DNA from 3 places in the Salinibacterium sp. NSLL17 genome. Region 2 is predicted to be linked to each of the others. Evidence: riboswitches for the same ligand, from Rfam matches in the RefSeq annotation. Region 2 holds a riboswitch; each other region holds the start of a gene.
The links. Region 2 has a riboswitch for thiamine pyrophosphate ahead of I6E51_RS06225 (ECF transporter S component). Riboswitches for the same ligand answer to the same signal wherever they lie in the genome.
Positions count from the first base shown of each region.

Region 1: another riboswitch for thiamine pyrophosphate. It lies ahead of thiM (hydroxyethylthiazole kinase); the one in region 2 lies ahead of I6E51_RS06225 (ECF transporter S component).
Region 3: another riboswitch for thiamine pyrophosphate. It lies ahead of I6E51_RS10535 (MFS transporter); the one in region 2 lies ahead of I6E51_RS06225 (ECF transporter S component).

Region 1 covers NZ_JADYWH010000001.1:1,966,927-1,972,155, reverse strand. Annotated here, with positions in the region: gene der (ribosome biogenesis GTPase Der) at 1-1,265, shown strand, start outside; gene I6E51_RS09575 (MDR family MFS transporter) at 1,466-2,974, opposite strand; TPP riboswitch at 3,156-3,247, shown strand; gene thiM (hydroxyethylthiazole kinase) at 3,239-4,048, shown strand; gene thiE (thiamine phosphate synthase) at 4,045-4,740, shown strand; gene I6E51_RS09560 (bifunctional hydroxymethylpyrimidine kinase/phosphomethylpyrimidine kinase) at 4,737-5,229, shown strand, end outside.
Region 2 covers NZ_JADYWH010000001.1:1,274,419-1,279,647, reverse strand. Annotated here, with positions in the region: gene I6E51_RS06235 (energy-coupling factor transporter transmembrane protein EcfT) at 1-201, opposite strand, end outside; gene I6E51_RS06230 (ABC transporter ATP-binding protein) at 198-1,523, opposite strand; gene I6E51_RS06225 (ECF transporter S component) at 1,634-2,266, opposite strand; TPP riboswitch at 2,300-2,408, opposite strand; gene I6E51_RS06220 (LLM class F420-dependent oxidoreductase) at 2,435-3,361, shown strand; gene I6E51_RS06215 (DUF3097 domain-containing protein) at 3,380-4,228, opposite strand; gene I6E51_RS06210 (VanZ family protein) at 4,225-4,668, opposite strand; gene I6E51_RS06205 (SRPBCC family protein) at 4,771-5,229, opposite strand, start outside.
Region 3 covers NZ_JADYWH010000002.1:181,868-187,096, reverse strand. Annotated here, with positions in the region: gene I6E51_RS10535 (MFS transporter) at 150-959, opposite strand; TPP riboswitch at 950-1,059, opposite strand; gene I6E51_RS10530 (iron-containing redox enzyme family protein) at 1,255-2,544, shown strand; gene I6E51_RS10525 (CDGSH iron-sulfur domain-containing protein) at 2,541-2,747, shown strand; gene I6E51_RS10520 (PPOX class F420-dependent oxidoreductase) at 2,769-3,158, shown strand; gene I6E51_RS10515 (VWA domain-containing protein) at 3,612-5,229, shown strand, end outside.

The sequences.
Region 1 (5,229 bases), 690 kb from region 2:
TCGTGAACCGCATCATCGGTCGTCGTGAAGCTGTTGTGGAGGACACCCCCGGTGTCACCCGCGACCGCGTCAACTACAAGGCCGAGTGGAACAACCGTCACTTCACCATCGTCGACACCGGCGGCTGGGAGCCCGACGCTAAGGGCATCGACGCCTCGGTTGCTGCCCAGGCTGAGATCGCTATCGACCTCGCCGACGCTGTGCTCTTTGTTGTGGATGCCACGGTTGGCCCCACCTCCACCGACGAGCACGTCGTGCGCATGCTGCGCGCCACCAAGAAGCCCGTGATTTTGGTCGCCAACAAGGTTGACGACATCCACCAGGAATCGGATGCCGCAGCGCTCTGGAGCCTCGGCCTCGGTCAGCCGTGGCCGTCATCCGCCGTTCACGGCCGTGGTGTTGCTGACCTGCTCGACCACGTGCTCACGGTTCTGCCGAAGATTTCGACCGTCGCCAAGGAAGAAGTGGGTGGCCCGCGCCGCGTAGCTATCCTCGGTCGCCCGAACGTCGGCAAGTCGAGCCTGCTGAACAAGACTGCTGGCGAAGAGCGCGTTGTTGTCAACGACCTCGCCGGCACGACTCGCGACCCGGTTGACGAGCAGATTGAGCTCGGCGGCAAGTTCTGGCGCTTCGTTGACACGGCCGGCATCCGTCGTCGTGTTGCTTTGGCGCAGGGCGCTGACTTCTATGCAACGCTGCGCACCAGCGCTGCACTGGAAAAGGCTGAAGTCGCTGTTGTCATCTTCGATGTCAGCCAGCCGCTCAGCGTTCAAGACCTCAAGATCGTTGACCTCGTGCTCGAATCGGGCCGTGCGCTCGTTTTGGCCTTCAACAAGTGGGACCTTCTCGACGACGAACGTCGCGACCTGCTCGAGCGAGAAATCGACAAGGACCTCGCGCACGTCGCCTGGGCTCCTCGCGTGAACATCTCGGCTAAGACCGGTCGTCACATGGAGAAGCTCGTTCCGGCTCTTGAGCTGGCGTTGGCGTCGTGGGATACCCGCATTCCGACCGGTAAGTTCAACGCGCTTCTGGCCGAACTGACGCAGGAGCACCCTCACCCGCTTCGTGGTGGCAAGCAGCCGCGCATCCTCTTTGGTACGCAGGCATCAAGCCGCCCGCCAACGTTCGTGCTCTTCACGACCGGCTTCTTGGACCCGCAGTACCGTCGATTCATTACGCGTCGACTGCGTGAGATCTTCGGCTTCGATGGCAGCCCCATCCAGGTCAACATGCGTGTGCGTGAGAAGCGCAAGCGCAAGTAGGTTCTCGAGGTCACAAGCTTCGGCTTAACGCCGAACGGCGAGCCGCTCTCTTTCGAGAGGGGCTCGCCGTTTGTGCGTTAACCGCTGGGGTGTGACGCCCGGGGTGTGACGCCCGGGGTGTGACGCCCGGGGTGTGACGCCCGGGGTGTGACGCCCGGGAGTGAGCGGATGCCGGTTGGCGGTCCGCTCACACCGTGCAGTTAGTGAGCGACAGGGGCGTCGCTCGGAGCCGTTTCGGATTCGGGACGCTTCACGAAGAACGTGGCGACGATCGCGAAGAGCGAGATGATGCCGCCGGCCATGAACGCGAGGCGCACACCACCAGCAAGCGCTGTGGCCTCTGGCGCGCCTTCAGCGGCAAGGGCGACCGACTGCACCGTGAGGAGCGCGATGAACAGTGCCGTGCCTGCAGCGCCGGCAAGTTGCTGCACGGTGCTGATGGTGGCGCTGCCGTGCGAGTACAGGTGTGGCTTGAGCGTGCCCAGCGCCGAGGTGAAGAGCGGCGTAAACATGAACGCGAGTCCGATGCTCATGGGGACGTGGATGGCGACGACCATGAACGGTGAGCTGGTTTCGGAGAGCAGCGTGAAGCTCCACAACGATGCGCTCACCAGTATCGAGCCCGGAATCATGAGGGGGCGCGGGCCGACTTTGTCGTAGAGGCGGCCAACGAAGGGGCTCAAGAACCCCATGACGAGGCTGCCGGGCAGTACGAGCAGTCCGCTCTGGATGGGTTCGAGCCCGAGAACGTTTTGCGTGAACATGGGCAGCAGGATGATGGTGCCGAAGAGGGCGGCCATCATGACCATCATGAGGCCGATTGCGACGGCAAAGCCGGGGGCAGCGAAAGTGCGCAGGTCGAGAAGGGCACTGTCTGTTTTCTGCAGCTTCAATTGGCGGATGATGAACAACACGAGGCTGATGGCGCCGGCGCTGATGGGGATGGCTGGGGCGATGAGAACAGAGTCTCCGGCGGCTGATTCTCCGAGGCTGGAGAGCCCGTAGATCAGGCCGGAGAAGGCGATGGCCGAGAGGATGACCGACAGCATGTCAATCGATACCTTGCGGGGGTCGGTGACGTTCTTTACCTTCGTGATGCCGAGCAGGAGAGCGGTGACGGAGATGGGGATCATGACGATGAAGACCCAGCGCCAGTCGAAGACGGCCAAGACGAGGCCAGCAACGGTTGGTCCGACGGCAGGGGCCATCGACATGACGATGGAAACGTTGCCCATGGTCTTGCCACGAGTTGCGGCAGGAACCAGAGTCATCACGGTTGTCATCAGCAGGGGGAGCATCATGGCGGTACCGGAGGCTTGAATCACCCGTCCCACAATCAGCACGGCAAAGGTGGGCGCCATAGCCCCCAGCAGAGTTCCGATGGTGAAGAGAGACATTGCGGTGATGAAGATGCCACGCGTCGTGAAGCGTTGGATGAGGAATCCGGTAATCGGAATCACCACGGCCATCGTGAGCATGAACGACGTCGACAACCACTGAGCGGTGCTCGGCTCGATGTTGAGGTCTTCCATGATGCGGGGGATCGCCACGACGAGCGAGGTTTCGTTGAGGAACACCACGAAGGTGGCAGCGAGCATCAGGCCGATGACCAAACGGTTGCGGCCGCTGTTATCGACCGGGCTGGCTGGCCCGTCATCGTTGGGGTCAAAAAGAGGGATGCTGCCGGTGATCGGCGCCGTGCTGGTCATAGAAATCCTGTCGTGTGTGAAGCGGTAGGACGAAGCAGCAGCCGGGATTGAAAAGGGTGCACAGATCTCGCGTCATCTTTATTGTCGCTTGGTGCAACGACATCCGGCACTGAAATAGTCCACATTGCCTTTCGCCTGAGGCGAACACGACACCGTGCCAAGCCGCTATCGTTGAGGCACAACTTGTGACACGGGGTGCCCTGCGGGGCTGAGAACACACCCGTCGAACCTGATCTAGTTAGAACTAGCGAAGGGATGTCGTGCATGTCGCGTACGCCACCAAACTTTTTGACCGCCACTCAAGATGCGCTCGAGGCGGTGAGATCGACGTCGCCTCTCGTGCAGTGCATCACCAATAGTGTGGTGGTGGGCTTCACTGCCAATGCGTTGCTTGCTGTGGGAGCAGCGCCGGCCATGGTGGATATCCCGGAAGAAGCCGGCATGTTCGCTGGCGTGGCATCCGGAGTGCTCATCAATCTCGGTACCTGTCGCGAAGAGCAGCGCGCTGCAGCCCTTGAAGCTGCACCGGCCGCCAATGCTGCCGGAACGCCCTGGGTGCTCGACCCGGTCGCCATAGGGGCTCTGCCGGTGCGCACACCACTCGCGTATCGCCTGCGGGACCTCGGGCCCTCCATCGTGCGGGGCAACGCCTCCGAGATTCTGGCGCTCGCCGAATTGGGCACGGGAGGTCGAGGCGTCGACAGCACGAGCAGTGTGGATGCCGCGCTCACCGCCTCCCAGATGCTCGCGCGGGTGACCGGCGGTGTCGTCGCGGTATCGGGAGCGACGGACATGGTGACCGATGGCGTGAGTGTCGTGAGGCTCTCTAACGGGCATCCGGTGCTGACGAAGGTGACGGGTGGTGGCTGTGCGCTTGGCGCGATCATGGCGGCATTTGCGGCGGTGACTCCGGATGCGCTGACTGCTGCTGTGGCGGCAACGAGCGTGTACACGGTAGCGGCCGACCTCGCGGCGGAGCGTTCGGCACTGCCGGGAAGCTTTGCGGTAGCGCTGTTGGATGCCCTGAGCGAAGTCTCGGTGGACGATATTGCAGAACGGGCGGTGATCGCATGAGCGGCTTCCGAGAGAGTTTCGACCTTTCCACTTACTTGGTGACAGATTCGGCTCAGGCGAAGGCTGCCGGGCATGACCTCGTTGATCTCGTGTACGAGGCTGTGGCCGGGGGAGTGACGATCGTGCAGCTGCGCGAGAAAGACATGCCCGCCCGCGACTTCCTTGATCTGGTGCTGCGGGTGTCTACGGCGGTGGCGCTGAAGGTGCCTGTGCTCGTCAATGACCGAGTCGATGTCTATCTCGCTGCGCGCGAGATGGGTGCTCGGGTTGCTGGGGTGCATGTCGGGCAGGGCGATCTGCCCGCAGCGTCGGTGCGGGCGCTCGTAGGCCCGGGGGCGATTGTGGGTCTGAGCGCATCGACTGACGACCAACTGTACGACGCCAGTGTGGGGTCGGCGGGTGTCGACTATGTCGGCATCGGGGCCTTGCATCCCACGACGACAAAGAAGGACGCTCCGGATGCTCTCGGGCACGATCGCATGGTCGAGCTCATTGCGGCGAGTAAGCGACCGACCGTGGCGATCGGTGGGGTGGGGCCGGATGACCTCGCGCTGCTGCGTGCGGGCGGTGCAGACGGTGCTGCAGTGGTGTCTGCCATCTGTGGTGCGGCTGATCCGCGAGAGGCGGCTCGCGCGCTCGCCGCAGCGTGGGCTGGCGTACCAGCGGCCGAAGACGAAGGAGAAGACGCATGAGCGGGGCACGGAGCGGGCTACGGGACCAGACACGGAGCGAAAGCGGTCGCGGTAACGGTAGCGGTCTGCGGGTTCCTCGCGTTCTGAGCATTGCTGGCAGCGATCCTTCGGGTGGTGCGGGTATCCAGGCCGATCTGAAGTCGATCGCAGCCAACGGTGGCTACGGGATGGCGGCGATCACGGCTCTGACGGCGCAGAACACGCAGGGGGTGCGCGGAGTGCATGTGCCGCCCGCTGAGTTCTTGCGCGAGCAACTGGATGCGGTGAGCGACGATGTAGCAATCGATGCCGTGAAGATCGGCATGCTCGGCACCGTTGAGGTCGTTGGCGTTGTGCGGGCGTGGCTTGAGACTGTGCGGCCTCCGTTGATCGTGCTCGACCCCGTGATGGTCGCCACGAGTGGCGACCGACTGCTGGATGCCGAAGCCGAGCAGGCGCTGCGCGACCTGGTGCGGGTGTGTGACCTTGTCACGCCGAATATTCCTGAGC
Region 2 (5,229 bases):
GGTCAGCGGCGCCGCCACCCACACCGGCAAAGTCCGCAACCAGAATCGTTTCGGCTCAATCCCGAAGAACGCGATGATGGCAAGCTCGAGCACGAGCGCGGTCGTGGCCGACACCCAGTCGATCGTGGCGAGCAAGAACAGGCTCACGAGGAGCCCTGCTCCTAGTTTGGCCACGGGATTCACCGACGCGATAGGGATCATTCGAGCACGACCGTTGAGTCGGCGAGTGCATCGACGAAATCGAGATCGTGGCTGACGGCGATTACGCTGCTTCCGTCATCCACGAGTCGTGCCAGCAGGGCGAGCAATTCGCTCCAGGTGCGCGAATCTTGCCCGAACGTGGGTTCGTCGAGCACGAGCACCTGCGGGCGCGTAGCGAGGGCTGTGGCGACGCTCAGGCGACGTTTCTCGCCGCCCGAGAGAGTGAACGGGTTGGCGTCGGCTAGCCGGTCAAGGCGCAACCGGGTGAGCAACTCGTTGACGCGAGCATCCACTTCGCTCTCGGGGAGCTTCAATGCCCGCGGGCCCACTTCGAGCTCTGCGCGCACTGTGCTCGTCAGCAATTGGTGCTCGGGATCTTGAAACACGGTGCCGATTCGGGTGAGCAGCTCACGCGACTTCCAGCGGATCGGTTGCTCGCCCGCTCCATTCGCGAGCGCCGGGCTCGCCACGACAGCACCACTGACGGGCGACAAAAGCCCACCAAGGGTGAGCGCGAGCGTTGACTTGCCTGCGCCATTGGGGCCGGTGATGGCCAGAGCGTGGCTGCTCATGATCTGGAGGTCGAGCGGAGCCCCCAGGGCTACTTTGCCGCGGCCGACGGTCAACTGCTGAGCGCTGAGAAGCGCGTGTTGCGGGCCCCGCACTGCCCGCACCGGGCGCGGTGGCGGAAACTGCGGGATCCAGACTCCCCGAGCGGCGAGCTCTTTGCCCTGCCGTGCGAGAACGTCGGCTGGCGCCCCATCGGCGATGACTCCCCCGCCGGCGGCGAGCACCACGACGCGATCAACAACATCGCTCCACACCGAGACGCGGTGTTCGACAACCACAATCGTGGCGCCGGTTGCCTCGGCGACGCGGATGACGGCATCCCGAACCTCGGTCACCCCCGCGGGGTCAAGATTGGCGGTTGGTTCGTCGAGCACGATCAAACCGGGCCGCATGGCCAGCACCCCGGCGAGCGCGAGCCGCTGCTTCTGACCGCCCGAGAGCGCACTGGTGTTGCGGTCGAGAGCAACCTCGAGGCCGACGGAGGCGAGACTGTCACGCACACGAATCCAGATTTCGTCGCGCGGAACACCCAAGTTTTCACAACCGAACGCAACGTCGTCTCCGACGCGCTCCAAGATCACCTGGCTGTCGGGGTCTTGAATCACGAGACCGGTGCGCCCACGATGGGCGGCCGGATGCTCGCCCGCAACGAGCAGGGAACCTTCTGTTTCGCCTTCGTCGTCGCCGACTACCCCGGCGAGGGCATGCAGAAACGTTGACTTTCCCGCCCCGGACTCGCCGAGGAGTAACACGCGTTCGCCCGGTTCAATACGCAGATCGAGACCGCGTACCGCCCAAGCGAGCCTGCTGGAATGGCGCCACCCCCATCCTTCGACGGTGACGCCAACAGGCGTGGTGGGGCTCAGACCCGTTTCGCAATCTCGCGGCCAGCACCAAAGCGGTTGAGCGCTCCGGTTGCGGCAATACCGCGTGTCGCGAGCCACGACAGGAGGCCAGCAATGAGCATCCCGCCGACGATGGCGGCGATCGTGTAGATGATGATGAAGGGAAGCGCTGATCCCGGGTACCAGAGCAGCAAGTCAGTAATAGCCATCGCGAGGCCGGCACCGGCGCCCGCAAGAATCGCACCGCTGACGCGCCAGTTGGCGTAGAGGAAGGCAGCGAAGACGATCTCGGCACCAATGCCCTGTGTGAAGCCGCTCACGAGCGTGAGTACACCCCACTGGTTACCGATAAGGGCCGACACGGAGGCGGCGACCATCTCTCCGTAAATCGCGGCACCCGGCTTGCGGATGACGAGTGCGGTGAGCACGCCGGCGAAGAGCCAGAAACCGCCACCAATCGCTTGCAGGCCGGGCAGGAGCGCAGCGAACGGGGCCAGAGCGGGAACGGATGCAATGTTCCAGACGACGAAGATCAAACCGCTTGCGACGCCGATAACGCTCGCCACGACGATGTCGATCACCCGCCACTGAAAACGCGATCCGGGCTTCGTCGGGGTAGACGTGGATGAGGATGGTGCTGTTGTGGTCACTTTCGTGCCTTTCACTAGTGAATGGCACGGGTTTCAAGAGTGTCTGCTCCCTGCGCTGGCATGATCCAGATCAGGTTCGACGGTCGAAGCTTGGAGAAGCTCCCTCTCAGCCCGGCTCACCGGACTCCCGTGTTCGCCACCCAGTCTAATCATCAATAGGCTCGGCGTATGGACTTCCGCATCTTCACTGAACCTCAGAACGGCGCCAGCTACACCGATCAGCTTCTTCTTGCGCAAGCCGCAGAGAAGCTCGGTTTCAACGGCTACTTCCGTTCTGACCACTACGTGACGATGGACGACCGCAACGGCGGGCTGCCTGGTCCAACGGACTCCTGGACGACGCTTGCGGGGCTGGCGCGCGAGACTTCGACCATTCGACTCGGGACCCTCGTCTCCTCGGCGACCTTTCGGCATCCGGGAATCTTGGCGATTCAAGTGGCGCAGGTCGACGACATGTCGGGCGGCCGCGTGGAGCTCGGGCTCGGCACCGGCTGGTTCGAACGCGAACATGCTGCGTACGGCATCCCGTTCCCGGCGAAGCGGTTCGGCATGCTCGAAGAACAGCTCGACGTGATCACGGGCATCTGGGCCACAGAACCCGGAAAGACCTTCTCCTATGAGGGCAAGCACTACCAGCTGAGCCAGTCCCCCGCGCTGCCGAAGCCCGTGCAGAACCCTCTGCCGATCATCATCGGCGGCAGTGGTCCAAGCCGTACGCCGGCGCTCACCGCCAAGTTTGCGACCGAGTACAACGCTGGCTTCGCCACCATTGCGCCGCTCACGGAGCGCATCAACCGCGTGCGTGCCGCGTGCGAGCACTTCGACCGCGACCCCGCCACGCTCGTGCTTTCCGTTGCCGGCACGACTGCTATCGGCGCCACCGAAGCTCAGATCGAGACGCGTGCTACCGCAGCCAACGCAACTCCCGCCGACCTGCGTCTTGGCGGCTTCGCGGGAACTGCCAGCGAAGTCGTCGACAAGATTTCAGAGCTGCAGGCACTCGGGTTCACTCGCGTGTACTTCCAGATCATGGACTTCCACGATCTCGACCAGCTCGACTTTCTCGCCCGCGAAGTGATTCCCCAGCTCGACTGATAGTGCTGCGGGGCCGCTTTAGGAGTCCTGATCGACCGTGACGAAGTCGATGAGGTGCTCAACGCGCCCCAAAAGTGCTGGTTCGAGGTCACCGAAGTTCTTTACCTTCGACAGGATGAACTGCCACGCCCGAGCAATGTCGGCTTGGTCTTCGTGCGGCCAGCCGAATGCTTCGCAGATGCCGTGCTTCCACTCGATCGTGCGCGGCACCGTAGGCCAGGCAGCGATTCCGAGGCTTTGCGGCTTCACGGCCTGCCAGACATCGACGAATGGATGACCGACCACGAGCGCGTACTGGCCGTACTTGCCGCGCCCCACAGCATCCGCAATTCGACTCTCCTTCGAGCCAGGAACAAGGTGATCGACCAAGATTCCCAACTTGCGGTCGGAGGTGGGTGCAAAGTCGGCGACGATCTTCTCGAGGTCGTCGATGCCGCCCAAGAATTCGACGACGACACCTTCGGCGCGCAGGTCATCACCCCACACTTTTTCGACGAGTTCCGCATCGTGGCGGCCTTCGACATAGATGCGACTCGCGAGCGCGGTGCGGGCACGCTGCTCAGGGGCCGCAAACGACCCTGAGGCTGTCTTGCGGGCGGCGGCGGCAGCCTTCGGCGCGGGCTTGACGAGCTCTACCGGCACACCGTCAATGAGATAACCACTGCCGAGAGGGAACGCGCGAGCGGAGCCCCGACGGTCTTCGAGTTCCATGAGCCCATTGGCGAAACCCATCAGGGCACCCACGTAACCGTCAGCGATTACCTCGACAACCATCCCGGATTCGATCGGAACCTTCGGCAGCACTGCTGGCCCGCGTTTGATCGAGAAGTCAGCGAGAACGTCGTGGGAATAGCGGTCGTCAGTCACCGATCGAGGTTAAGCGGTGCCGCCGCGTTGCTGGCGGAGGCGCGACGAGAGCTCGCAAGGTTCGTCGAGGGGTGAGCGAATGCGGCTGCCGGGCGTTGGGCGTGCTCTCGCCAGAGCGCGATGCCCACGGCGGAAGAAACACCGATCCCGGAACCGATAGCCGCGAGCAGAATGTCAACGACATCCGCGTAGCCGACGGGCATCCACACCGTCTGGGCGGCTTCGAGCCACGCTGCGGCAACGATGCTGAAGGCTAGTGCTGCCCACCAACGGCGACGACCGAACATGCCAACCAAGAAAATGCCAACGGGGATAAACGCAACGGTGGTCCAGATCCAGAAGCGACCGTTACTGCCCGGAGCGATCACGAAAGCGAGACTCGCCAGGGCGGCGAAGTAGAGCGCTGCGGCTAACGCAACGGCAAATCTCGATCGGAACATACCAGCCATTGTCACAAGCGCATCTTTGCGCCAGTTGTGAGAAGGGTGGAAGCAGGATGTGAACAGCGCCATTTATGGCAACGATTCGGTAACTGCGCTTCCCTAGCTAGCCGCGAGCCGCTCCACTTCACGCGCAATGGGCGGCAACACCCGACGCATGTAACGCCCCCACCACAGGCGAATGATCAGCCACACGATCCAGCTTCGCCCCGGCTTCGCGAAGAAGGTATAGCTCCAGCGGATGCGCGAACCGGTCGAGCGGTCATCGAAGCGCCATTCTGCTCGAGCCCCCGAAACGAGCAGGCCAAAAAGCTTCTGGAAGTCGCTGAGTTCGTAAGCAAAAAGTTCGGGAGAATCCGCGTTGGTAATCGTCTCAACCACGTGACCACCATCGGAGAGCACGAGGCGTCGGGTGTGACCGACAGCATCCCACATTCCGGACTGCTCGAGCACAGTGACGACCGCCGGCAAGGGGCCGAAGCGAGGATAGAACTGTGCAGGGTCAAGCGATCCCGAGTAGTCGTAGGCCTGGCGGGCGCTCGCTCGTGTCCGGGCCTGCGC
Region 3 (5,229 bases), on a different contig from region 2:
ACGGATACTTCGCGTTTCAAATACGCGACGTCCGACGCATCCGCCCGGACACAACCTTCATGGGGGCGTTCGCGAGAACTCAACCAGAATGGCCTCCGACCTCTCCGTTCGAGCACGCGCTTGATTCAACTGCGGACGTGATTCTCGCTCTAGGCCATCACCGGAATCGCCATGTTGGTGAGTAGCCAGAGCCCGCTCATCATGATGAACACTTGCCAGAGCGCACGGCGGTGGCGGCCGACGAGAATCTCTTTCAACGGGCTAGTGCGCTGCAATGGACGTTGCCACTGCGGCGACTCTTCGACCCGCGCACGGTAGTAGAACAGCATGGTGAAGGCGAGCAGCGAGCCCAGAATGAAGAGCGTTCGCCAACCCCACTGGCTATAGGCGGCGGCGTCGAGCACGCTCTGCAGCACAAACACCATGCCCGCGATCGAGGCGTTGGCCCAGGGCGACATCCACATGATGAGGCCGCTGACGAGGCCGCGCCGTTCGGGCCGCGACCATTCCATCGCGAGCGGAATGGCGGAGGTGTATTCGCCGCCCAGGAAGATGCCGCCCACAAAACGCAGCAGCAAAATCGCGGCCAGCGTGCCGCTGCCCAGCACCGTGTGATTGGGCACGAGCGCGATCAGCAGCGTCGTGAGAGCGACACCGAGCAGAGCAACTTTCGTGGTTGCCGTTCGCCCGATGCGGTCAGAGATCGATCCGAAGATCGCCGCCCCGATCGGGCGCCCCAGCAGGGTTGCGACGAAGATCAGGCCTGCGTTCCCGACCAGATTGTCCGAGCCAAACAGCTGAGCGGATGCCGGGGCCAGGGCGATGACCGGCAAGAAGATGTCGAACTGGTCGACATAGTTGCCGAAGATGCCGCCGCGCACCGCGCGTCGGGTGCCGAGCGGAGCAGCAGAGTCGGTTGCAGCAACAGAGACAGCGGGGGACGAGCTAGTGGGGCGCATGAGCCGTACTTCCTTCGCCGGCATTACCCGGGAGGTTCAACGGTCGAAGCTGCGTCAGCTTCCTCTCAGCCCTTGCCTGTGGGCTCCCGTGGGGACGTGCAACAACATAGCACTCGCGCGCCGCAGCAGCGCCGGCTCGCGAGCAGCAGTGACCCAACGTGCCGGCTGCTCGACGCCGCGGCATCCACCGGTAGACCTATCAGTTGAGCGTTCTCGGTGAGCTTACTGAGAAATATTTGGGAGCGCGGCAATTGCGTTGACGGCGCCCGAAACGGTTGGCAACATAAGTTCACCAATGAAGCTGAGCGGGCAATCGGGTGCCCGCTCTCAGGGCTTCGACACGATCGGAGAGGTCATGATGCACCCCACGGAGAACTCTCCAGCGCACGAAACCGCACCCCACAACGGCGCAGGTTACGACGCACCCGCAGTAGCCCCCAACACCATTCCAGATGCAGCCAGCGCTCTCTGCGAAAATTGGCACGACGAAGAGATTGAGCCTCGCGGCCCGATCAGCTCGCTGCTCATCGACGCTTTCGCGAGCCAGTCGCCACCTCACACGATCAACGGTCTTGCCGACGAAGTGACCGCGGCTATCGAGAGCGGGCGCGACCTAGTGCGTGATGACGACGTGCAGCTTGCCCTCTACCTTCTTTACGGTCTGTACTACGGCCGCGTCGTCGAAAACGGGGACCAATGGGAATGGCATGTCGATACCATCGCCGCTCGCCTTGAGCTGGAACGAGCGTTCGAAGGCCAGCTCCGACGCCTAGTGCCCACGCCAGAGCTCCCCAACGCAGCGGCAGAAGATGTCGCGAAGGCGCTTTTCGCCCTCACTGCCCCTGATCCGGATGCCGGACCAAGTCTCTCGCGCCACGTCGCGAAGAGTCTTACCCGCGAACAGGCCGTCGAGTTCATGGTGCAGCGCTCCGTGTACACGCTGAAAGAGGCCGATCCACACTCGTGGGCGATCCCGAGACTTACCGGGCGGGCTAAGGCTGCGCTCGTGGAGATCCAGGCGGACGAATACGGCAACGGTCGACGCGAGCGGATGCACTCGGAGTTGTTCGCGCGATCGATGAGGGGCATTGGGCTCGACTCTCGCTACGGCACCTATGTTAATTTCGCCCCGGCCATCACGCTCGCCTCGTTCAACATGATTTCTCTGTTCGGCATGAATCGCCGTCTCCGGGGCGCGATCGCAGGTCATCTGGCGGCATTCGAAATGACATCCTCGATTCCCAACGGGCTCTACGCCCGCGGTTTTCGTCGATTAGGTTTCGGCAAGAACGTCACCGAGTACTTCGACGAACACGTTGAAGCGGATGCCGTTCACGAGCAAATTGCCGCCCGCGACCTCGCCGGCGGGCTTGCCGAGAGCGAGCCGGCCTTGCTCAGCGAGATCTTCTTCGGTGCCCGTGCGTGCCTGCTGATCGACGACTGGGTAGGCGAGCACATCCTCGAGTCGTGGATGGCCGGAGAGTCGTCGCTGCGTAAGCCTTTCCCCTTCGACGCAGTGCTCACCGGTAGGGGCGACGATCCCGCGTCCTCCGCGTCGATCACGAGCGCGGGAGCGGGCCGATGAGTTCGTCAGAGAGTAAAGATGACGTTGAGATAGTGGCCTGCACCAACGGGCCACTGCTCGTCCGCGGCGAGATTGACCTGCGCTCCTCCGACGGTGAAGCTATTGAACAGACACGCACAACGGTTGCTCTTTGTCGGTGTGGGGTCTCGGCGATAAAGCCGTTTTGTGACGGCACTCACAAGCTGATCAACTTCAAGGCGTAGTGCCACGGGGATAATGGGCGCATGACTGCCGCTGACTTTTCCACACTCGCCACCGAGACCTATGTCTCCGTCACTACCTTCCGCAAGTCAGGGGAGCCGGTGTCGACACCGGTGTGGGTGGTCGCCGACCGGGACCGATTGTTCGTCACGACGGCGCCCTCCTCGGGCAAGGTGAAGCGGGTGCGGCACACCCCTCGGGTTGAGGTCACGCCCTGCGATATGCGCGGCAACATTGTCGAAGGAGCCGTTGCGGTGCCGGCAACGGCAGCCGTGCGCGACGACACAGCGACGTTGGATGTCATGGATGCGGCCTTGAAGAAAAAATACGGTGCCAAGTACACCGCGATTCGCCTCGCGCAAAAGGTCCGTGGCACTGCGGGGCAGTCTGTGGCGCTCGAGATTCGGCTCTAGAGTCTGCGGCGACGCGCACATCGCTGGCGGCATCCGTATACGACTCGATGAGTCTCGAATCCGATCCTTTTGACTACGAAGTCACGAAAGCTGGCTAGGTGCGCTTTTGTCGTGGCGGGCGTGAAGTTGTTGTGGTGCGCGATGCAGCTGCCAGCGCTCTGATTGAGCGACGACGCATTGTTGCGCAGGGGCTCGATTGTGCGCGCCTTTGTGGTGACATCGGCAGTTTTCGATCGCATAAGTGAGAAAAGCCTGTGGGTAACCGTTTCACTGACGCGAAATTGTGTCACTATTGTGTAGGCCCCCGAAAGGGGGTCAACTTGTGGTTCCCCCGAAACCATGAGCACCCGTGATCGATGGAGTCCCCCTGTGTCCCGACCTCGCCACCGTTCCAGAACAATTAAATCCTGGTTCCTCCGCGCTAGTACACCCGCCCTCGCAACCCTGCTCACTTTGTCCCTCGCCGGTGGTGGCGCTCTCGTAGCGCTCGCCGCCCAGAACAAGCTCGACGATTTTGTGGCTCAGACTTTCGGATGCCCGAACGCAACCGAACTCGTCGTCGTCACCGATCCCACCATCTCGTCGACCGTCCAAACGGTTGCGAATGCTTTCAACGCTGAGCACGTTGGCCAGTGCCTCTCCGTCAAGATCGTGACGCAGCGCTCCGCTGATACTGCCGCGTTGCTGGCATCTGGCACGTCCACTGGTGCCGACGCCTGGATCCCTGATTCGCCGATCTGGCTCAACCGAGTGGAGAGCACAGCGACTGCTCTCGGCCGCGAAATCCCCAAGATTCAGGAGTGGGATTCGATCGCCTCGAGCCCGCTTGTGCTGGCAACACCGGCCGTGAAGGTCGCGGAGTTCGAAGCGTCAGAGGTGGGCTGGGGTGCAATCCTCGACGGCCGCTACCGCACGTTGCTGCCCGATCCGGAGTCGTCATCAGCGAGCATGATCGCGCTGGCTACGCTCAATGACCTTGCCGCAGACACCGACCCTGCTGACTTCGATCGAGTGCTGATGAATCTGGGGCGCTCGATTCCCGATTCCACGAAGGCAGCGTTCACCGAGCTCCAGATCTCCGACTCCCGCATGGTTGCGCTCGCGACCGAGCGCGAGATTGTGGAACACAACGCGTCAAGCCCTGACGAGCCCCTGGTGGCGCTCTATCCGTCCGAAGGTACCGTCGCCCTCACCTACCCCTTTGTGGTGGTAGATAGCTCGGAAGTCACCGAGCTCGAAGCGTCGCGGATGACGGAAGAAGAGCGCACAGAACTCGCCGAGCTTGAGACCTCCCGCACGAAACTCCTCGAGGAATTTGCTGACCTCGTTCGAGGCTCATCTCAGGTTTTGAACGCCGAAGGCTTCCGCGACAACGCCGGTGAGGGGGAGATCCTCGCGTCCGGTGTCATCGCAGCCCCGGTGGCCACCAAGACCGTCGGAGACACCGACGAACTCGTCGGCATCCTGCGCAACTGGAACGCCCTCAACCTTCGCTCGCGCATCCTCACCGTCGTTGACGTGTCTGGTTCCATGCTTGAGCGGGCCTGGGATGGTCAGCGCCGCATTGAGATGTTCCAAAACTCCGCGGAGGATGCCTTCAGCACTCTCTCGGAGGATGACGAGCTGGGCATGTGGCTCTTCTCCAAGGAGCGAGTCGGCACTGAAGACTGGGAAGACGTCGCGGGCATCCGCTCGATGAATGACCCCGAGCATGTCGAGAGCCTTCAGGCGATCATCGACACACTCCCGTCGCGCATCAACGGCTACACCGGACTCAACGACACCGTTCTGGCTGCGGTGACGCACGTGCGCGAAGACTTCAACCCCGACAAAGTCAACTCGGTGATCCTCATCACCGACGGTCGCAACGAAGACGACAACGGCATCTCCTTGGAGAAACTGGTCGACGAACTGAACGCGATGATCGACAAGAACACCGACGAGCCCGTTCCCGTGGTGCTCGTCGGAATTGGGCCAGACACCGACGTCGAGGCGATGCGAAAGATCGCCCAGGTCACCGGTGGAACGGCCTACCAAGCAAACAACCCCACCGAGCTCAGCAATGTGATGC